Regions from separate parts of the Alteromonas sp. ABM1_013 genome, predicted to be linked through region 2. Evidence: predicted binding sites of a transcription regulator. Region 2 holds the regulator's gene; each other region holds the start of a gene.
The links. The regulator FNR, encoded in region 2, switches genes on or off when oxygen is low (the NO sensors DNR and NnrR bind a similar motif). The targets are predictions, from matches to a motif close to TTGATCTAGATCAA.
Positions count from the first base shown of each region.

Region 1 (6,350 bases), on a different contig from region 2:
ACAAGGTAAGTTTGTAACCTTTTTCCGCTAGTCGTGCTCTAAGGGAAGCAAGCTGAATTTTAGCAATAGACTTAATTTGCTCTTTGCCCAACGGATGGAATACCACAATATCATCCACACGGTTGATGAACTCGGGCCTGAAGTGCTGCCCTACTACGCTCATTACCGATGCTTTCATATCGTCATACTGACTTTCGTTGTGCTTATCTTGAATGATGTCCGAACCCAAATTAGATGTCATGATCACCACGGTATTTTTGAAATCTACGGTGCGCCCTTGTCCATCAGTCAGCCTGCCGTCATCCAGCACCTGAAGTAAAATGTTGAATACATCAGGATGTGCCTTTTCAACCTCGTCCAACAAAATGACCGAGTAAGGCTTGCGGCGCACTGCTTCGGTTAAGTAGCCACCCTCCTCATAGCCAACGTAGCCAGGAGGCGCACCGACTAAACGGGCGACCGAGTGTTTTTCCATAAACTCAGACATATCGATACGCACCATGGCGTCTTCAGTATCGAACATAAAGCCAGCCAAGGCTTTGCAGAGCTCAGTTTTACCTACGCCCGTTGGACCTAGAAACAAGAATGAGCCAATTGGACGGTTTGGATCGGCAAGCCCCGCACGTGAACGGCGAATAGCATTTGATACTGCTTCAACGGCTTCTTCTTGCCCTACTACACGTTTATGAAGGACATCTTCCATACGCAACAGCTTCTCGCGCTCGCCTTCAAGCATTCTCGCTACAGGAATACCTGTCCATCGCGAGAGCACATCTGCAATTTCAATATCCGTTACTTTATTTTTAAGAAGCGTGGTCTCACGGGTTTCATTTTCAGCCGCCTGTTCGAGCTTGGCTTCAAGCTCAGGAATACGGCCGTACTGAAGTTCCGACATACGATTCAAATCAGATGCTCGACGGGCAATTTCTAAATCTAGCTTTGCTTGTTCAAGTTCCCCTTTGATGGTTTGGGTACCCTGCATGGCATCTTTTTCATCTAGCCATACTTTTTCAAGCTCTGCATACTTGGTTTCTGCTTGCTCGCGCTCAAGTTCAATCATTTCGAGGCGCTTATGACTCGCATCATCTGTTTCTTTAGCAAGCGCTTGCTCTTCCAACTTAAGCTGGATAATCCTGCGCTCCAAACGGTCCATATCCTCTGGCTTAGAGTCTATTTGCAAACGAATGCTAGAGGCCGCTTCATCAATAAGGTCGATGGCTTTATCGGGCAATTGACGGTCACTAATATAACGATGCGACAAACTTGCCGCTGCGACAATAGCTGGGTCAGTAATATCTACGGAGTGATGGAGTTCATAACGCTCTTTTAAGCCTCGAAGAATAGCAATAGTGTCCTCTACGCTTGGCTCTTCAACCAATACTTTCTGAAAACGGCGCTCAAGCGCAGCGTCTTTTTCAATGTACTGACGATATTCGTCTAGCGTGGTTGCCCCCACACAATGAAGTTCACCGCGTGCCAGCGCCGGTTTAAGCATATTCCCCGCATCCATGGCGCCATCGCCCTTCCCTGCACCTACCATGGTGTGCAGTTCGTCAACGAATAGAATGACGCGGCCTTCTTCTTTAGCCAATTCGTTAAGAACGGCCTTTAAACGTTCTTCAAACTCACCGCGGTATTTAGCCCCAGCCACTAACGCGCCCATATCTAGGGCAAGAACGCGCTTGTTCTTCAATCCTTCAGGCACTTCACCGTTAATAATGCGCTGCGCTAACCCTTCTACAATCGCCGTTTTACCTACACCAGGCTCACCAATAAGCACGGGGTTGTTTTTTGTTCTGCGCTGCAGAACTTGAACGGTACGGCGAATTTCGTCATCACGTCCAATTACCGGGTCGAGCTTGCCTTGTTCCGCTCGCTCAGTTAAGTCTGTGGTGTACTTTTCAAGGGCCTGGCGCACATCTTCAGCGTTAGGGTCTGTCACCTTCTGTCCGCCACGCATATCATCTATCGCGCTTTCAATAGCGTCTTTGGTGATATTCAAACTTTTAAGGATCTCACCCAATCGCCCTTTATCTTCAAGGGCTGCTAACACGAAGATCTCCGACGTTATATATTCGTCTTTTCGTTGCTGAGCAATCTTGTCGCAAAGGTTAAGTAAAATGCCACTGTCTTTGCTTAATTGAACATCACCACCAATGCCTTCAATTCTAGGTAAACGTTCAATAGCCTGACTCAAAGCAGAACGAAGTGCGTTAACATTAATGTTAGCTTGATCAAGCAACGGGCGTACTGAACCACCTTGCTGATTCAGCATGGCGGTCATTAAGTGGACAGGTTCAATGTATTGATGATCTCGCCCCAATGCGAGTGATTGAGCATCGGATATCGCGAGCTGAAATTTACTGGTAAATCTATCTAGTCTCATAATCTCAACCTAATAAGTGAACAACTATACCTGCGGTAACACACCGCAATTACGAACATTTTAACTCTCGCTGAGTGGGCAATGCTCTATGAGGAATGGTATTGCTTATGTTCTAGTTATGTAGGCTGCGCAATTGTGATTCAAGTATGAGATTGAAAAGTTAGCCAAAAAGATAACAAATACTGTAGAAACTTTGATTTAGCGCAAATAAATGATGGGATTAAGAACTAATGCCCATAGGATTAGATATCTAAAGCATACCTATTACGCTGACCATGCGCCCAGTTGTGCGTTTGTTTTGATGAGTGGCTCTCCGATGCGAATAGAAGCGTCGCTCGTCAGTGTAAGTACACAGGTTACTTTGCGTGATATCTTCAACACCAGCTTGCTGCAATTGCATCTGTGCAACTAAAGGTAAATCTAAAAGGTATTTACCCTCATTACTACTATTGGCAACGGCGCCGGCTACATGGCGAAACTTACTCGCCAGTTGAGCATCCACTTCATAGCAAGAACCGCTGATTGCGGGGCCTATCCAAGCCATGATTTTATTTGCATCGCAGTTAAATTGCCCAACCGCATTTCTAATAATATTAGTCTCAAGCCCTTTCCACCCTGCATGCACTGCTGCCACCTCTTGCCCATTCTCATCACATAATAGGATGGGCACACAGTCAGCAGTCATTACGGCGCAAAAATGTGAATTGGAAGAAGAATACGCTGCATCAGCGGTAGTGTCCGCGCTTGGCAGTGACACTACGCGGTTGCTGTGTACTTGCTCTAGCCACGTTATCTTTTCGCTGTGTGGGAGAAAGCTTCTATTGGCTTTAACTAGTAAAAGATCATCTCCCACGTGCGCACCAACATTTAAGCCTGCAAAATCACCTAAGCTCGTGCCTCCTTTTCTTGTCGTTGTATAAGCGACAATATTAGAGGGGCATGACCACGCTGGCGTAATTAAATCCAGCGCGGATGAAATAGGTGAATTTGCAGCTGAAAATGTCATAGTGTCAATGTTCTGCTTAAAGCATATCTTGCGGGTTGTCTGTAGAGTCTTTCTTCACCGCTTTTAGCAAGTCTTGCATATCTTGAGGAAGCGGCGTTTTCCAGGTCATCCACTCTTCGGTCTCAGGATGGAAGAGCGATAGCTGAGCGGCATGTAACGCCTGACGCTGAAATCCGCGAAGCGTAGCAATAAACTCCTCAGACGCACCTTTGGGTAAACGCGGACGCCCGCCGTAAACCTGATCGCCTAACAGCGGATGCTTTATATGTGCCATGTGCACGCGGATTTGGTGCGTACGACCGGTTTCAAGCTTCAAACGCAAATGAGTATAAGCGCGGAACTTTTCAATAACGCGATAATGCGTTACTGCTGGTTTACCCATTTCGCGAACTGCCATATGCGTGCGCTTTGTGGCATGCCTACCGATAGGTTCATCTACAATACCACCCGCAACCATAGTACCTAGAGCAATAGCTTCATATTCACGGCTCATCTCGCGGCGCTGTAGCTGGTCAACAAGGTGCGTTTGCGCAGGTATTGTTTTTGCTACTACCATTAAGCCCGTAGTGTCTTTGTCAAGACGGTGGACAATGCCTGCACGTGGAACTTTGTCAATTTCGGGATAGTGATTTAGCAATGCATTAAGCACTGTACCGCTTGGATTTCCCGCGCCAGGATGCACGACCAAATCAGCAGGTTTATTTATTACCAAGATGTGCTCATCTTCATAAACAATATCTAGCGCAATGTCTTGCGCAACACTTGTTACCTGCACGTCCATTTCAGCTTGTACAGTAATGAGTTCATCCATTTGCATTTTGTGTCTTGGGACGGTGATCACTTCACCATTTACCGCAACATTTCCGTCCTGAATCCAAGTTTTTAACTTAGAACGAGAATATTCAGGGAACAAATCAGCCAAAACCTGATCTAAGCGTAAACCAAAATGCGCAGCTTCCGTTGAAGCTTCTAGTTGTATTGTGTTCGGCGACTGTGTCATAACACCATTGATTACGTCTAAAAAAGGGTATTATAACAAGTATTCACGCTGTACACTGCCTTGTTTACGTTTTTGTATGGTTTTTCTCGTCGTTAGTACGTTAGAATGCAATTAAAGTGTTGTTGTTTAACACATGAGCTTAGACAGCGAAGTATTAAACTGTTTAGCAGGAAAATAGAATTATTATGAAATCATTTCGTCTACTGGCTCCCGTTTTATTGGGAGCTATGGTATCTGTCGCAGGATGTAGTTCTTCAGATAAAGAAGAGAAAGCCGTTTTAGCTAACATGGGTGCACAGCAACTGTACGACAGAGCAAAGCAAAGCATGGAGGTCGGTAACTTTAGCGCTGCTGCTCAAACGTTAAGTGCGCTAGATTCCCGTTACCCGTTTGGTCCACTGTCTCACCAAGTACAGCTAGATCTTATTTACAGCTACTATAAGTCGGGTAAGAACGAAGAAACACTTGCCACTATCGACAGATTTATCCGTCTTAATCCTAATCACTCTGATGTTGACTACGCGTATTACATGCGTGGCTTAACTAACATGGAATCAGACAGCAACCTATTCCAAGAGTTAATGAACATCGATCGTACGGATAGAGACCCATCAAAATCGCGCGCAGCGTTTGAAGACTTTCGCAGGCTTATCCAGCAGTATCCAGACAGCAAGTATGCGGCCGATGCGAAGCAACGTATGGTTCATATTAAAGACCGCCTAGCGCGTTATGAAATTGCTATTGCACGCTTTTATATGAGACGGGAGGCGTATGTTGCTGCTGCCAACCGTGGTCGCTATGTTATTGAGCACTTCCCGAACACTACGCAGGTCCAACAGGCCTTGGAAATTATGGTTTCAAGCTACGAGCAGCTTGGTCTTACAGAGCTTCGTGATAACGCAATGAAGACACTTAGACTTAACTATCCGGACAGCGAGTTTATTAGCTAGTCGAAGAGAGTTTGAGACGCGAACGACTATAGAACATTAATAGTTAAAACGAAAAAACGCACTTAAGTGCGTTTTTTGTTATTTAGCGATTGTAAGCACAGTAGCTGATAAGCAATCGTTTTAAACTTTAGCGGAAGAAAAGATGGCTAAATGGATTTAATAGTCTCGCTAAACCTGAAGTAAAGTGTAGTGGCTGATCTACAATGCTAAATACTAAGCAACCGTCTTTTCCTTCAGCCTTGGGTGTATGGGTCTTTTCACCATCCATGAAAATGAAGTCGCCAGTATCGTAACGGCTGAGCCCGTCACTAAATTCGCCATCAATAACTAACGTGTATTCAGTTCCTCGATGAGTATGCTCTGGCACACTTCCGCCACCGCCCATAAAGATAAAATTAGCGACGCCCTGATTACCTAAATCAACCGGGGCCTGCCATAGCTTACCGACTAAACTTGACCAGTTTCCAGTCTTTTCAATATACCGGTGAAGGGTTCGAGGTAAAGTAAACGTTCTGCCATCCAATTCAATAGAACTTAAGTTTTCTGATTTAGATGGTGCCCGAGGCTTTTTAAAAGTTTCTCGATATTCAGAAACACCAGCGGCCTCAATGCTTTCGCCAGAGGATTGTGGGAGTTGTGTAATTTGTGAAAACATATCGCCAAACTGAAGCGAGGCATCAGAAGTCGCGAAAACATTCTCACTTACAGCTGACATCATTTGTGCAGCTAAGCTTTCTGTCTCAATCTCAACAAATCGTTGACACTTCGGACACATATCGCAATGTGCCGAAACCATCAAAGATGTAGCAGGTGACAGCGTGCCCTCAACGAAATCTTTCAGTTGTTGGGCACTGGGATGAAACCTAATCATTATCGTTTAACATGACCTTTAATCTTTGAAGCGCCAAACGCGTACGAGACTTTACTGTACCTAATGGAATGGAAAGTTCGTCGGCGACTTCCTGCTGAGACTTGCCATCAATATAGATAGCTTCTACCACCGCTTTT
Region 1 is NZ_JBSWXH010000002.1:854,454-860,803, reverse strand. It holds gene clpB (ATP-dependent chaperone ClpB) at 1-2,386, opposite strand, end outside; gene pgeF (peptidoglycan editing factor PgeF) at 2,637-3,392, opposite strand; gene rluD (23S rRNA pseudouridine(1911/1915/1917) synthase RluD) at 3,409-4,392, opposite strand; gene ACXAGK_RS08355 (outer membrane protein assembly factor BamD) at 4,578-5,342, shown strand; gene ACXAGK_RS08350 (ChrR family anti-sigma-E factor) at 5,470-6,213, opposite strand; gene ACXAGK_RS08345 (sigma-70 family RNA polymerase sigma factor) at 6,206-6,350, opposite strand, start outside.
Region 1: the regulator FNR is predicted to act here: its motif matches at 2,580-2,593, upstream of clpB (ATP-dependent chaperone ClpB).

Region 2 (6,350 bases):
AGTAGCTGTAAATGTTCAAGAGCGTCGGGCTTTAGTTACTTGGTCACCGTTTCAAATTAAACTTAGCCAAATTCTTTCTACGCTAAAACGTATTGGTTATGTTGGGTCGCCATTTCATCCTGATGAGCACGAAGCCAGTTATAAACGCGAGCAAAAAACTTTCCTCAAGAAGTTAGGGCTAGCAGGTATTATGACCATGCAGGTTATGATGCTGATGACGGGGCTGTATTTTGATTGGTTTGGCGCCATTGAGTTAGAGACCCGCCAATATTTTTATTGGGTCGCCCTTACACTCACTACCCCGGTTGTACTGTATTCTGGTAGCACCTTCTATGTCGGAGCCGCTAAAGCGCTAAGCGCTAAAACAGTTAATATGGATGTACCTGTTACGCTTGCCATATTCGGTACCTATATTGCCGGTATTCGTTCTACCGTATTAGAGCAAGGCGAAGTGTATTTCGAATCCATTTGTATGTTTATTTTTCTGCTGTTACTCAGCCGATTCTTAGAACATCGCAGTCGTCATCGCGCCGCACAGATCTCTGCCAATATGATGCAGTATGTTCCTGTGTCAGCGACTAAATTAATGCCAGATGGCAGCGTTACTGAATGTCTAGCAAAGCAGCTAAAGGTACACGATGTAGTGCTGGTTAAGCCTGGTGAAACCATCCCCATTGATGGGCTGGTTACAGAGGGTAACGCTGCGGTTGACGAATCTATGCTAACGGGTGAATTTAACCCAGTACGAAAGTCAGATAACAGCACTGTATATGGCGGTACCGTATGTCAGGACGGTAGCCTTACCATTACGGTTACGCAAACACTTAAAAATGCGCTGGTAAATCAAATTGTAAGGCTTCAAGCAAGTGCGATGGCGAGCAAGCCCAAGGCTGCACAGATAGCCGATAATTTCTCTAGATACTTTGTGACCGCTGTATTATTGATTTCAGCGTTAACTTACACCTTTTGGGCTTATAACGGCAGTGATGATGCGTTTTGGATCACCATTTCCGTGTTGGTAGCAACCTGTCCTTGCGCCCTAGGGTTAGCCACGCCATCAGCGCTCACTTGCGCTATGGCGAAATTAAACAGACAAGGTATTTTGCTAAAGCGTGCCGATGCTCTTGAGCAAATCACTGGCATTGACACTATCGCACTCGACAAAACCGGTACGCTGACACAAGGTAAGTTCACTATATCAAACGCCTGGTATGCTGACGGCGTAGACAGCCAAAGCGCGCTATCAATCGCCCGCGCCCTAGAATCTCGCTCTGAACACCCTATTGCTAAAGCCTTTAGCGACAAAAAAGCCTTTAGCGGTAATAAGGACTTTAGCGGTGATAAAACGTCAAGCGGCAACACCGTACACAAAGTGACAAATTTCACGGTCACGCCAGGTGGCGGAATTAGCGGTGAAATTAATGACACGCTTTTCTCCATGGGCTCAGCAGCGTTCAGTGTTCACGAATCACAGCAATCGTTTATCGAGCGCTATCCCTCGGCTAACGTATTTCTTACTGTCAAAGGCCGTATTATGGCGGCTTTTGAAGTTCGTGACTCACTGCGTGACGATACCCAAGAAACCCTCGATATATTGGCAAAAAGTCATACCCTCGCTGTACTAAGCGGCGATACACAGCAAAACGTTGATTCCCTCACCAAACCTTTACCAATTTCTACCGCTAAAGGGGGCCTTACCCCAGAGCATAAATATGAAGCGGTTCAAGCTATGCAGCAATCTGGCTCAAAGGTTATGATGATGGGCGATGGTATTAATGACGCCCCTGTTCTTGCAAGTGCTGATGTAGCGATAGCGGTAGGTAATGCTACAGATGTTGCGAAAACTGCAGCCGACGTGATTTTGCTTGGCGATCAGCTGCTTTCTGTGCCAGAACTCATTCGAACTGCGCATCAAGTGAAGCAAAAAATAAGACAAAATATTGGTTGGTCGGTAGGTTACAACGTTTTGATCTTACCTTTCGCCGTATCTGGCCTACTTTCGCCGTGGATGGCGGTTGTTGGCATGTCATTAAGCAGTATCATAGTAGTGACAAACTCTACGCGACTTCTGGGCAAATAGTATGAGCATTATTTACGTTTTAATTCCAATCGCCATCATTATAGTAGCCGTCGCTATCGTAATATTCTTTTGGGCGGTTAAAACTAATCAGTTTGAAGATTTAGACCGTCAAGGTTACAGCATACTGTTTGACGATGATCTTCCGCCCGAAGAAAAAAAGCTCGCTGAACAACGCAAGCAACTTCAGAATACTAAAGTAGAGAAAAACCAAGGGCAGCATGGAGGGGATTAATTACTTCTCAGCTTTTCTTATCGGCTTAGCGGGCGGTGTTCACTGCGTGGGCATGTGCGGCGGTATAGTGGCAGCGCTAAGAATGGTGTCACCAAAAGGTGCTTCAGCAGTGCCTTACGCCCTAGCCTATAACATGGGGCGCATAGCTAGCTACACCATTGCTGGCGCACTGACCGGCGCACTTGGCAAAATTGCAGCAGACTATATTCCTCTGGCCAATTATGCCCTGTCTTTACTCAGCGGTATTATGTTGCTGTTGTTGGCCTGTTATTTAGGCAAATGGTGGACAGGGTTAACGGTGTTAGAAAACGCAGGCAAAGGTTTATTTTCTAAACTGCAGCCGTTATCTAAGCGTTTTTTACCTTTCAAAACCCCTTTTAGTGCTATTCCTTATGGGTTTATTTGGGGCTGGTTGCCTTGTGGATTAGTGTATTCAACACTTACTTGGTCTTTAGCGGCGGGGAATGCATTGCAGGGCGCTGCCATCATGTTTTTCTTCGGTTTAGGTACTTTGCCAACGCTACTCGCAGCAAGTGCAGGCAGTCAGTATATTGTTAGCAGTTTTCAAAACAATAACGTTAGACAAATAATTGCCGTAATAATGGCCATTTATGCGGCTTATCTTATTCATGGCGCAATCGTTTAAAAATGGGTGTATCATTATTGGGTAATCTTCAAAAGAGCATGTATTATGAGCAAAGGAAGCCAATTTTCTATTCACTGTCAAAACTGTAGCTTCAGTCACTTGTGTTTACCGGTGGCGCTGAACAAAACAGAAATCGAGTCTCTTGACGATATAATTGAGCGCAAAAAGCCGCTTCACAAAGGTGATACGCTCATTCAAACTGGCGATAAATTTCGTTCGCTTTTCGCCGTTAGAACTGGCTCTTTCAAATCATTTGTAACCAACCAAGAAGGTGAAGAGCAAATCACCGGCTTCCACTTCCCTGGTGATATTATTGGTTTCGATGCCCTGCGGGAGAATAAACATCAAAGCTACACTTCTGCGCTAGAAACCGCCATGGTGTGTGAGTTGCCTTATGACACACTAGATGAGATGTCTGTGCAATTTCCCAAGCTTCGCCATCAGATCATGAGCTTTATGAGCGCAGAAATTAAACAAGATCACGACATGATCATGCTTTTAAACAAGCGTACGGCGGAAGAGCGTTTATTGTATTTCATCTCACACTTATCTCAGCGCTTTGAAGAGCGTGGCTTCTCGCACAGAGAATTTCACCTAACTATGACCCGAAACGAAATCGGCAACTACTTAGGCTTAACGATAGAAACCATTAGTCGCCTATTAAGCCGTTTTCAGAAAGAAAACATTATCAAAGTAGACGGTAAATTGATCTCTATTTTGGATTTTGATCGGTTAAATACCAAGTTGGAGGCGTTAAATGGCCCTAGCGTAGTCTGTAACGGTTAATTTATTCTTCTGTTATCTTTAGCGCGCTACATGCGCGCTTTTTAGTTTTAATCTTTAAAATTTCACTGTATTCCCTCACTGAGTAACACGATATCCATCCATTGGGCGTTAAAGCTCCCGTAACATTCGAATTGGCCCTTTTTTTATCAACGAATTATTTACGCCTTGATCCAAAACAACTCACGTTTTTCCAAATGTCGTTTATAGTTAATGTAAATGGTTTATATAAACTGTTTTGAAACAATATCGATGTCGACAGCCATACAAAGCTTTGTAGTTGAGGAGACGTTATGATTGAGTGTAAACGAATTCTTGCCGTGGTGGACGCGGAACGCGACAACCAGCCTGCCCTAAGCCGTGCCTATGAACTTGCGTCAAAAACCGGCGCCACGGTTACCGCTATGATGGTGGTATATGATTTGTCTTACGATATGACAACCATGCTTAGCCCCGACGAACGTGAATCAATGCGCGATGCCGTTACAAAAGAGCACGCCAAATGGTTATCTGCCCAGCTAAAAGAACAAGGCTTTTCAGAGACCGATATTGTGGTTGAGTGGAACAACCGTGCTTATGAGTCGATTATTTATTACGCCCTTAATAACCAAATCGACTTGGTGGTAAAAGCCACTAAAAAACATGACGACCTTGCCTCAGTAATCTTTACCCCTACAGACTGGCATCTAATGCGCAAGTGCCCACGCCCTGTACTGCTCGTTAAAGAACACGACTGGCCAGAAGGCGGTGAAATTATAGCTGCAGTAAACGTAGGCAGTGAAGATGATGAGCATGCTGCACTAAACGACAAGCTTACGATAATCGCTAACGATTATGCCTCTTTGCTAAAAGGTAACGTTAATTTAGTGAATAGCTACCCTACAACTCCACTTAACATTGCCATTGAAGTGCCAGAGTTTGACCCTGATACGTATCACGATGCGGTAAAAAATCATCATATGAAAGAAATGCGTAGTCACGCGCTGAAATATGGTATTCCAGAAAATAAATGTGTGGTGAAAGAAGGCTTGCCTGAAAAAGTTATCCCGCAAGTGGCTAAAACACTCGATGCCGAGTTAGTTGTAATAGGCACCGTGGGACGGGTTGGTATTTCGGCGGCGCTTATTGGCAATACTGCCGAGCACGTTATTGATGAACTAAATTGTGACGTACTTGCGATTAAGCCAGATGGGTTTGAATCACCGATAACCGTGTAGTTAACGACTTAATTTCGTTTAAATACCAAGTCACTTGGTGGCGACAAATGGCGAATCGGCGATGGGCGTTTTTCATGAAAAAAAACTGCGCATTTAGCAGTTAATGCTGAAAGTTGATCATACACGCTTAAATCAATACTTAACGCTTCTCGATAAATTTAACAACACAGCCATAGTCTCGAAAAGGCGCTTTAATGTATAATGGCGCCTTTATCACAAACCAAGCTAGTTAATTATGAGTTTAGGCACAAGCAGTGCTGATGCGCCGACGTTAAACGCCGCGCAAAGTAAGCAAAAGTACAACTTCAACAAACTTCAGAAACGACTTCGTCGCAACGTGGGTAAGGCCATTGGCGATTTCGGTATGATTGAAAACAACGACAAGGTTATGGTGTGTTTATCGGGAGGTAAAGACAGCTATACCATGCTTGATATTTTATTGTTTTTAAAGAAGATTGCGCCTATTCATTTTGATATTATTGCGGTAAATCTTGACCAGAAGCAACCTGGTTTTCCTGAACATATCTTGCCCGAGTATTTAGACAGCATAGGCGTCGATTACAAGATTGTAGAAGAAGACACCTACTCTATTGTTAAAGACAAGATTCCTGAAGGGAAAACGACTTGTTCGCTTTGCTCTCGTTTGCGCCGTGGTATTTTATACCGCACAGCGAAAGAACTAGGCGCGACGAAAATTGCATTAGGTCACCACCGTGACGACATGCTAGAAACGTTTTTCCTGAATATGTTTCACGGTGGTAAGCTGAAATCTATGCCACCAAAACTGGTTAGCGATAACGGCGAGCATATTGTCATTCGTCCACTGGCCTACTGCAGCGAAAAAGACATTGAAAAATATTCTCAAGCCGCTGAGTTCCCAATTATTCCTTGTAACCTGTGTGGTTCACAAGAAAATCTTCAGCGCCAGAACATAAAAGCAATGCTTCAAGACTGGAACCGCCGTTTCCCAGGTCGTATTGAATCAATGTTCCGTGCGCTTCAAAACGTGGCCCCTTCACATCTTGTAGATAGTAATCTTTATGATTTTAAATCTATCGTCACTCAAGATGGCCCCGTTGCAGATGGTGATATAGGATTTGATGAACCTTCTTTTGCTACAGAAAATAGCGCAGATCTCAGTGATGAAGACAATGCTATCGAAGTAGTAAATATTATGGAACCAAAGTAAATGAAAATTGGACTGGCGTTAGGTGCCGGTGCCGCAAGGGGCTGGACACACATTGGTATAATTGAAGCATTGGAAAAGCTTGGCGTTAAAATCGACGTTGTTGCTGGTTGCTCTATTGGCGCCTACGTTGGTGCTGCCTACGCAAGTGGTAAGCTAGAAGGTTTAAAAGAATGGGCCTGTTCACTTAGCGACTGGCAGGTACT
Region 2 is NZ_JBSWXH010000003.1:801,701-808,050, forward strand. It holds gene ACXAGK_RS11790 (heavy metal translocating P-type ATPase) at 1-2,080, shown strand, start outside; gene ccoS (cbb3-type cytochrome oxidase assembly protein CcoS) at 2,082-2,312, shown strand; gene ACXAGK_RS11800 (sulfite exporter TauE/SafE family protein) at 2,299-2,958, shown strand; gene fnr (fumarate/nitrate reduction transcriptional regulator Fnr) at 3,004-3,744, shown strand; gene uspE (universal stress protein UspE) at 4,035-4,958, shown strand; gene ttcA (tRNA 2-thiocytidine(32) synthetase TtcA) at 5,194-6,147, shown strand; gene ACXAGK_RS11820 (patatin-like phospholipase family protein) at 6,148-6,350, shown strand, end outside.

Region 3 (6,350 bases), on a different contig from region 2:
GATACCCAAGCTTCCCCCCGTGACTATACAAACCGGGGCCTGCGCTTCATTACTACTATGCTCAAGGTTTTTCTTCGCGCTATCTGAATTCATGACTTTATGTACCGTGTTGCTGGTGCGTATGTATTATTTCAATGTAGGCTAAGCATGCCAGTGAGAATGTGAATTGCAAGCAAGCTAAGCATTTGTGTTCACCATTCTATATTAACAGTGACACACGAGACATCATCACCAGCATTTTAATGAGCTGCTCTCATTACCACATCATCCAAATTTATTATTAACTTTCCTTTAACGGACTATTCGGACTACGCTTTTTGTGACTATAATAGGCGAAATTAAAACACTTGTTTGAAAAAGGAGTCATCCATGCCTCTGTACCACGCCCCTACAACTGATTTTCAGTTCTTATTAAAAGACTGGCTTGGACTTGATGCTCACTACGAAAAGCTCGGTATCAGCGACTTTGATAGCGAACTAGCCAATGAAATTATTGCGCAAGGCGCAAAGTTTGCCTTGGATGTGGTTGCCCCTCTTAACCGTGAGGGCGATGAGGAAGGCTGTAAGCTTGAAGACGGTAAAATTACCACACCTAAAGGCTTTGCAGATGCTTATCAGGAATATGTTGCTAACGGCTGGAACGCAATGCTAGGCACTGCCGAGTACGACGGGCAAGACTTGCCGTACACTATGGCGGTGCCTGTTCACGAAATGTTAAACGCGGCGAACTTAAGCTGGCGCTTAACCACTATGCTTACCGAAAGCGCCACGCTTGCGGTTACTAAGCACGCCAGTAAAGAATTGAAAGATATCTACCTTGCTAAGCTAATCAGCGGTGAGTGGACAGGTACCATGAACCTGACCGAGCCTCACGCGGGAACCGATTTGAGCTTGCTTAGCACTAAAGCTGAGCCACAAGGCGACGGTAGCTACAAAGTAACCGGTAACAAGATATTTATTACTGCTGGTGATCAAGACTGGAGCTCGAACGTTATTCACCTTGTGCTAGCTCGCCTTCCTGACGCACCAAAAGGTGTTAAAGGTATAAGCCTGTTTTTAGTGCCTAAATTCCTTCCAGATGCTAGCAATGAGCCAGGTGAGGCGAACAGCCTTTCAGTAGGAAGCATTGAACACAAAATGGGGATCAAAGCGAGCCCAACCTGTGTCATGAACTTCGACGGCGCAACAGGCTACCTTGTCGGTGAAGAAAACCAAGGTTTAGCATGCATGTTCACTATGATGAACGACGCCCGGTTCCAAGTAGGCCTGCAAGGCTTAGGTGCGGCAGAAGCCTCGTACCAGGGCGCGCTAACCTACGCACGCGAACGTGTGCAGTCTCGCGCACCACAGGGTATCCAAAACCCAGAGGGCAAAGCAGACCCAATCGTATTTCAACCTGACGTAGCGCGTATGCTACTTACACAAAAATCATTGATTGAAGGTTGCCGTGCACTTTCACTTTTCTACGCTAAATTTATGGACGTAGAAAAGCTTGGTGAGGGCCAAGAAAAAGAAGATGCCGACAAAATACTTCAGTTTTTAACGCCTATCTGTAAAGCCTTTATGACCGATATGGGCCTTGAAACGACTAGCCTAGGTGTACAGGTATTCGGTGGTCACGGTTTTATTCGTGAGTGGGGCATGGAACAACTTATGCGCGATGTGCGCATTGCAATGCTGTACGAAGGAACGAACGGTATACAGGCCCTAGACCTTATCGGCCGTAAGCTTACCCGCGATGGCGGACAAATGATGGAAGCTACTTATAAAGCGTTTAGTGCATTAGTTAGCGACATTCAAGACAGTGAAGCGAAAGGTCTCGCTCAAGGTATTCTTGATGATTGGCGTGCATCTTCAGCCGATTGTTTAGGTATGGATGCAACTACCGCTGCAGCAGCTGCCTGCGATTACTTGGCATACAGCGCCTATTCATTGATTGGTGTACTTTGGTACAGCATGGCTGATAAAGCTCAGGCATCGGGCAATATGGTACTTGCCGCTTCGAAGATGAAGACACGTGACTTCTATATGGAACGTATCTTAGTACGCCGTGACGCACATAAAGCCGCTTACAAAGCAGGCCCTGAAAGCACACTCGCTATTTCGGGCAATGAGTTTGATTACCTGTAAGCAACATACGCTTTCTTAGCCCAACAAACTTGGACTAAAAACACAAAAAAGGTCACTACACGTGACCTTTTTTATTACCTTTTTAAAAAAGTGTATTAATCGTTTGCCGCGACTTGCGTGGAGAACGTATCAGCAAACCAGTCGTTGAGCATGGCTTTCTCGTACGATAACGACTCGGTGCGGTTGTGACGAATATTCGACTCCATAAAGTCCATGTCTTTAAGCTTCACATCCTCACCACTTAAAATGACCTGACCATCAGAATTAGATAGCGAGTAACTAAACGTCATTCTTGGAATATCTATGCGTTTAATTATTCGCACATCGCTGCCAGCCCCGCTGCCAAAACCTACAAACTGGCTCGGCCAAACTTGACCAGCCAAATCAACGTTTGTCACCGTCATCGACAGTACCTGTGATTCGGGCAGGTCGCTAGCTAATTCTGTAATGTGTTCTTCTAAGTCTTTTAAAGTTCGCTCACGAAAGCGTTTACGAGATTCATTGGCTGGCCTGACATCGCTGTAAGATTCTGGCTCTTCCCATGTTATCTCTACCTCAGCGGCTTGGGTTGGCGCAAAAACAACTAGAGCCCCTACGGCTGCGGCGCAACTTAAACAAGAAAAAGTACGTAATTTATTCACTTTCATGCTCCTAAATTCAGTCGTTTAACCTTAAGTTAGCAAGCGTTGAGAAAGTTATTAATCAAAAAAACCTTAGAAAAGTTTTAGATTTAACTTTTTCTTACTCAAAAAGCTAATGTCACTTTGAAACTTGCATAACCGGCGACTGCTTAATGATTAGGCACAGTTTTGCGCGTTTAGTTCCCGTAAAATTAGGGTTTATATCATCGTTTTCACAATAGGTGTGGTGAAAGCGTTTTACGCTTGCAGCATCGGCGGTAATTAGTTTAACGTAGCTTTGCTGGTAAGGTTTCAAAGGGCTTAGTTCAATATTTATTTTATCTTGCAAACTACGTAACTCTTTTCGCTCTGGAAGGGTGGCAATGGACACCAGCCAGTCAGAGACAGAGTTTTGAATATCTTCAAATAAATACTGGACAAAAGGAGAGCGCAGCACTATTACCAAAACAATAATTTCCGCAGCGATAATAAAGAACCGTAACATAACTTCTCAGCTAACTTTGATAGGGGTTTACAACAAATAGCGCCTACTTTGTGCGCTTTTCACCAACAATATACTTAATAAATGCTTTGCTAATTTGTATTACAACAAGGTTCACTGTACATGATTTGGACACTTATTGGCCACATAATTGCGCTGCATGGTAGTGTGTTATCTAACTTACTGTAAACACGATAGTTTATACTAAGGTATAACTTGTATACTTTTTCGACCGACACTTTTTAGGGCTAACCATTTATTCAATTTTACGCTCATTAGCCATGTCGCTGTATGTAGAAATTTACAAAATGACATAATGCAAAAGAAAAATAACAAGCCACCAGCATTATTTTCTGAACTTTCAGTATTGACTGAAAGTTTAAAAAGGTAGACCATACGCCGCATTATTGATCTATATTAAATATGACGTGTTGAACGCGGTTATACTGCACAAGCAGTTTGTTACGTCACATAAGGTTAAGCTATGAATGAACAAATACCGGTCAAAAACGTAACACCGGTAAAAGTACATAAACCCAAAGGAGCCACAGAGGGTAAACGTCACGACTCCCGTAGCCGTATTTATGTGCGCGCCGTGCAGGGCCCCTTGGAAACGTTTAGACGTTTCTTCGGTCTTTTCTTTTTAGCCCTTTTTGCCATCATTCCATGGATTCAGTACAACGGCCATCAGGCCGTACTGCTTGATATTGGCGAACAGCGTTTTACTATTTTTTCTCTTACTTTGTGGCCTCAAGACCTTACCTTACTGGCCTATATATTCATTGTTTCTGCTTTTGCATTATTTTTCGTCACCACCTTCGCAGGTAGAGTGTGGTGTGGCTTTATGTGCCCGCAGACGACATGGGTATACATATACACATGGTTTGAAGAGAAGTTCGAAGGCCCGCGTAACAAGCGTATAGCGCTAGATGCGCGTAAAATGGATGCAGATAAATTTTTGCGTAAAACGGCGAAGCATACCGCTTGGGTATTGGTAGCCCTATTAACTGCGCTAACCTTTGTCGGCTACTTCACGCCAATTGATGCTCTGTTTGTTGATTTCGTCACATTCGATACCAGTTTCTGGGCAGGGTTTTCTGTTATTTTCTTTGCAGTTTGTACCTACGGGAATGCAGGCTACATGCGTGAAATCATGTGTACCCACATTTGCCCTTATGCACGATTCCAATCTGCCATGTTCGACAAAGATACATTTACCGTATCTTACGATGCAAAACGCGGCGAACAGCGCGGCCCACGCCCTCGAAAGCTCAGTCACGAACAGGTGCAGGAAAAAGGCTTAGGTGACTGCATTGACTGTAATTTATGTGTTCAAGTCTGCCCTACCGGTATTGATATTCGCAACGGCCTTCAATACGAATGCATCAACTGCGGTGCCTGTGTTGATGCCTGTAATGGCGTAATGGATAAAATGGGCTACCCCAAAGGCTTGATAAGCTTTACCTCAGAGGAAGAACTTGCGGGCGGCAAGACTCACGTTTTTCGTCCTAAGCTAATTGGTTACTTTGTCGTTCTTCTGGTGATGACGGGTTTGTTATTCGCCAATATTTGGACACGCAGCCCAACTGAAGTCGACATCATCCGCGACAGAAACTCACTGTACCGCGAGACCAATGAAGGGCTTATTGAAAACGTATATACCATAAAAGTGCTCAACAAAACCCAGCAAGAGCAAACGTATACTATTGCTGTAAAAGGTCTTCCTGACTACGAATACATAGGCGAGCAAGAAGTAACAGTTAAAGGTGGTGCGGTTTACAGTACGCCGATTTCTGTTGCAACGGACGCTTATAATCTGGAAGATACGGTTACCGATATTTTTATCAGTGTAACCACCACTATTGATGGGGAAACGGTTACGGTTGATGAACCAACGAAGTTCCTTTATCGATGACAGATTTTTCTTTTTCTGGGCTTAGCCCAGACACCATATTAGATGCCCTGGAAAGTCAGGGCATTTTTCTTCAAAGCGGCCTGCTAGCGCTCAACAGCTATGAAAACCGCGTTTATCAATTTTTGGCTGAAGACGGTCAGCGCTATGTGGCAAAATTCTATCGCCCAGGTCGATGGACAGATGCGCAAATTCTTGAAGAGCATGAGTTCGCCGCAGAACTCATGGATAACGAAATCCCATTGGCTGCACCTTTAGCTTTAAACGGTAAAACACTCCATCATCATACGGTGGCAGAGACTGACTATCGATTTACGCTATTCCCTTCGGTAGGCGGTAGACAATTTGAAAACGACAACCTTGATCAGCTCGAATGGATGGGGCGTTTTATTGGTCGTATCCATCGCGTTGCGTCAGCTAAAGAGTTTGCAGATCGCCCCTCAATTGACATTGAAAGTTACCTTGATGAGCCCAAACAGGTTCTGTTACAAAGCACACTGCTACCCGAGCATTTGAAGACGGCCTTTTTTGCCATACTCAATCCAGTTATTGAGGCCACCCAACAAGCGTATAAGCCAACATCGAATATTCGTTTACACGGTGACTGCCACCCAGGCAATATACTATGGCGCGACGGTCCAACCTTCGTTGACTTAGATGACTGCCGTATGGGACCCGCTATTCAAGACTTATGGATGATGTTAAGTGGCGACCGCCAACAGCAGCTTTTGCAGCTAGATACCCTAGTAGAGGCCTACGAAGAATTTCACGAATTCGATACGGCTCAGTTAGCGCTTATCGAACCGCTTAGAGCAATGCGCATGGTGCATTACATGGCGTGGCTTTCTCGTCGGTGGGAAGACCCTGCGTTTCCTCGTGCGTTCCCATGGTTTGCTGAAGACAAATATTGGGAAGGCCAAATACTTGCCCTTAAAGAACAGCTATCTGCACTCCAAGAGCCCCCGTTGAAACTAGGTTACTGATTCAACTTTTACATCACTTATCAAAGCGCTTTTTCGATATTTTTATACAAATCGAAAAAGCGTAACTTATAAGAAACCGTATTCGCTATCACTTTTTAAGTTCTATATAATCGCGCTGTGTAGGTGCTTTTGTCGCGCTCCATAACTACTACTGTGACAATAGTTAAACGGGAAATCAGTGAAAAGCTGATGCTGCCCCCGCA
Region 3 is NZ_JBSWXH010000001.1:325,766-332,115, reverse strand. It holds gene ACXAGK_RS01450 (SDR family NAD(P)-dependent oxidoreductase) at 1-93, opposite strand, end outside; gene ACXAGK_RS01445 (acyl-CoA dehydrogenase family protein) at 370-2,130, shown strand; gene ACXAGK_RS01440 (DUF3016 domain-containing protein) at 2,226-2,771, opposite strand; gene ACXAGK_RS01435 (hypothetical protein) at 2,890-3,255, opposite strand; gene ccoG (cytochrome c oxidase accessory protein CcoG) at 3,737-5,167, shown strand; gene ACXAGK_RS01425 (serine/threonine protein kinase) at 5,164-6,147, shown strand; cobalamin riboswitch at 6,252-6,350, shown strand, end outside.
Region 3: the regulator FNR is predicted to act here: its motif matches at 3,660-3,673, upstream of ccoG (cytochrome c oxidase accessory protein CcoG).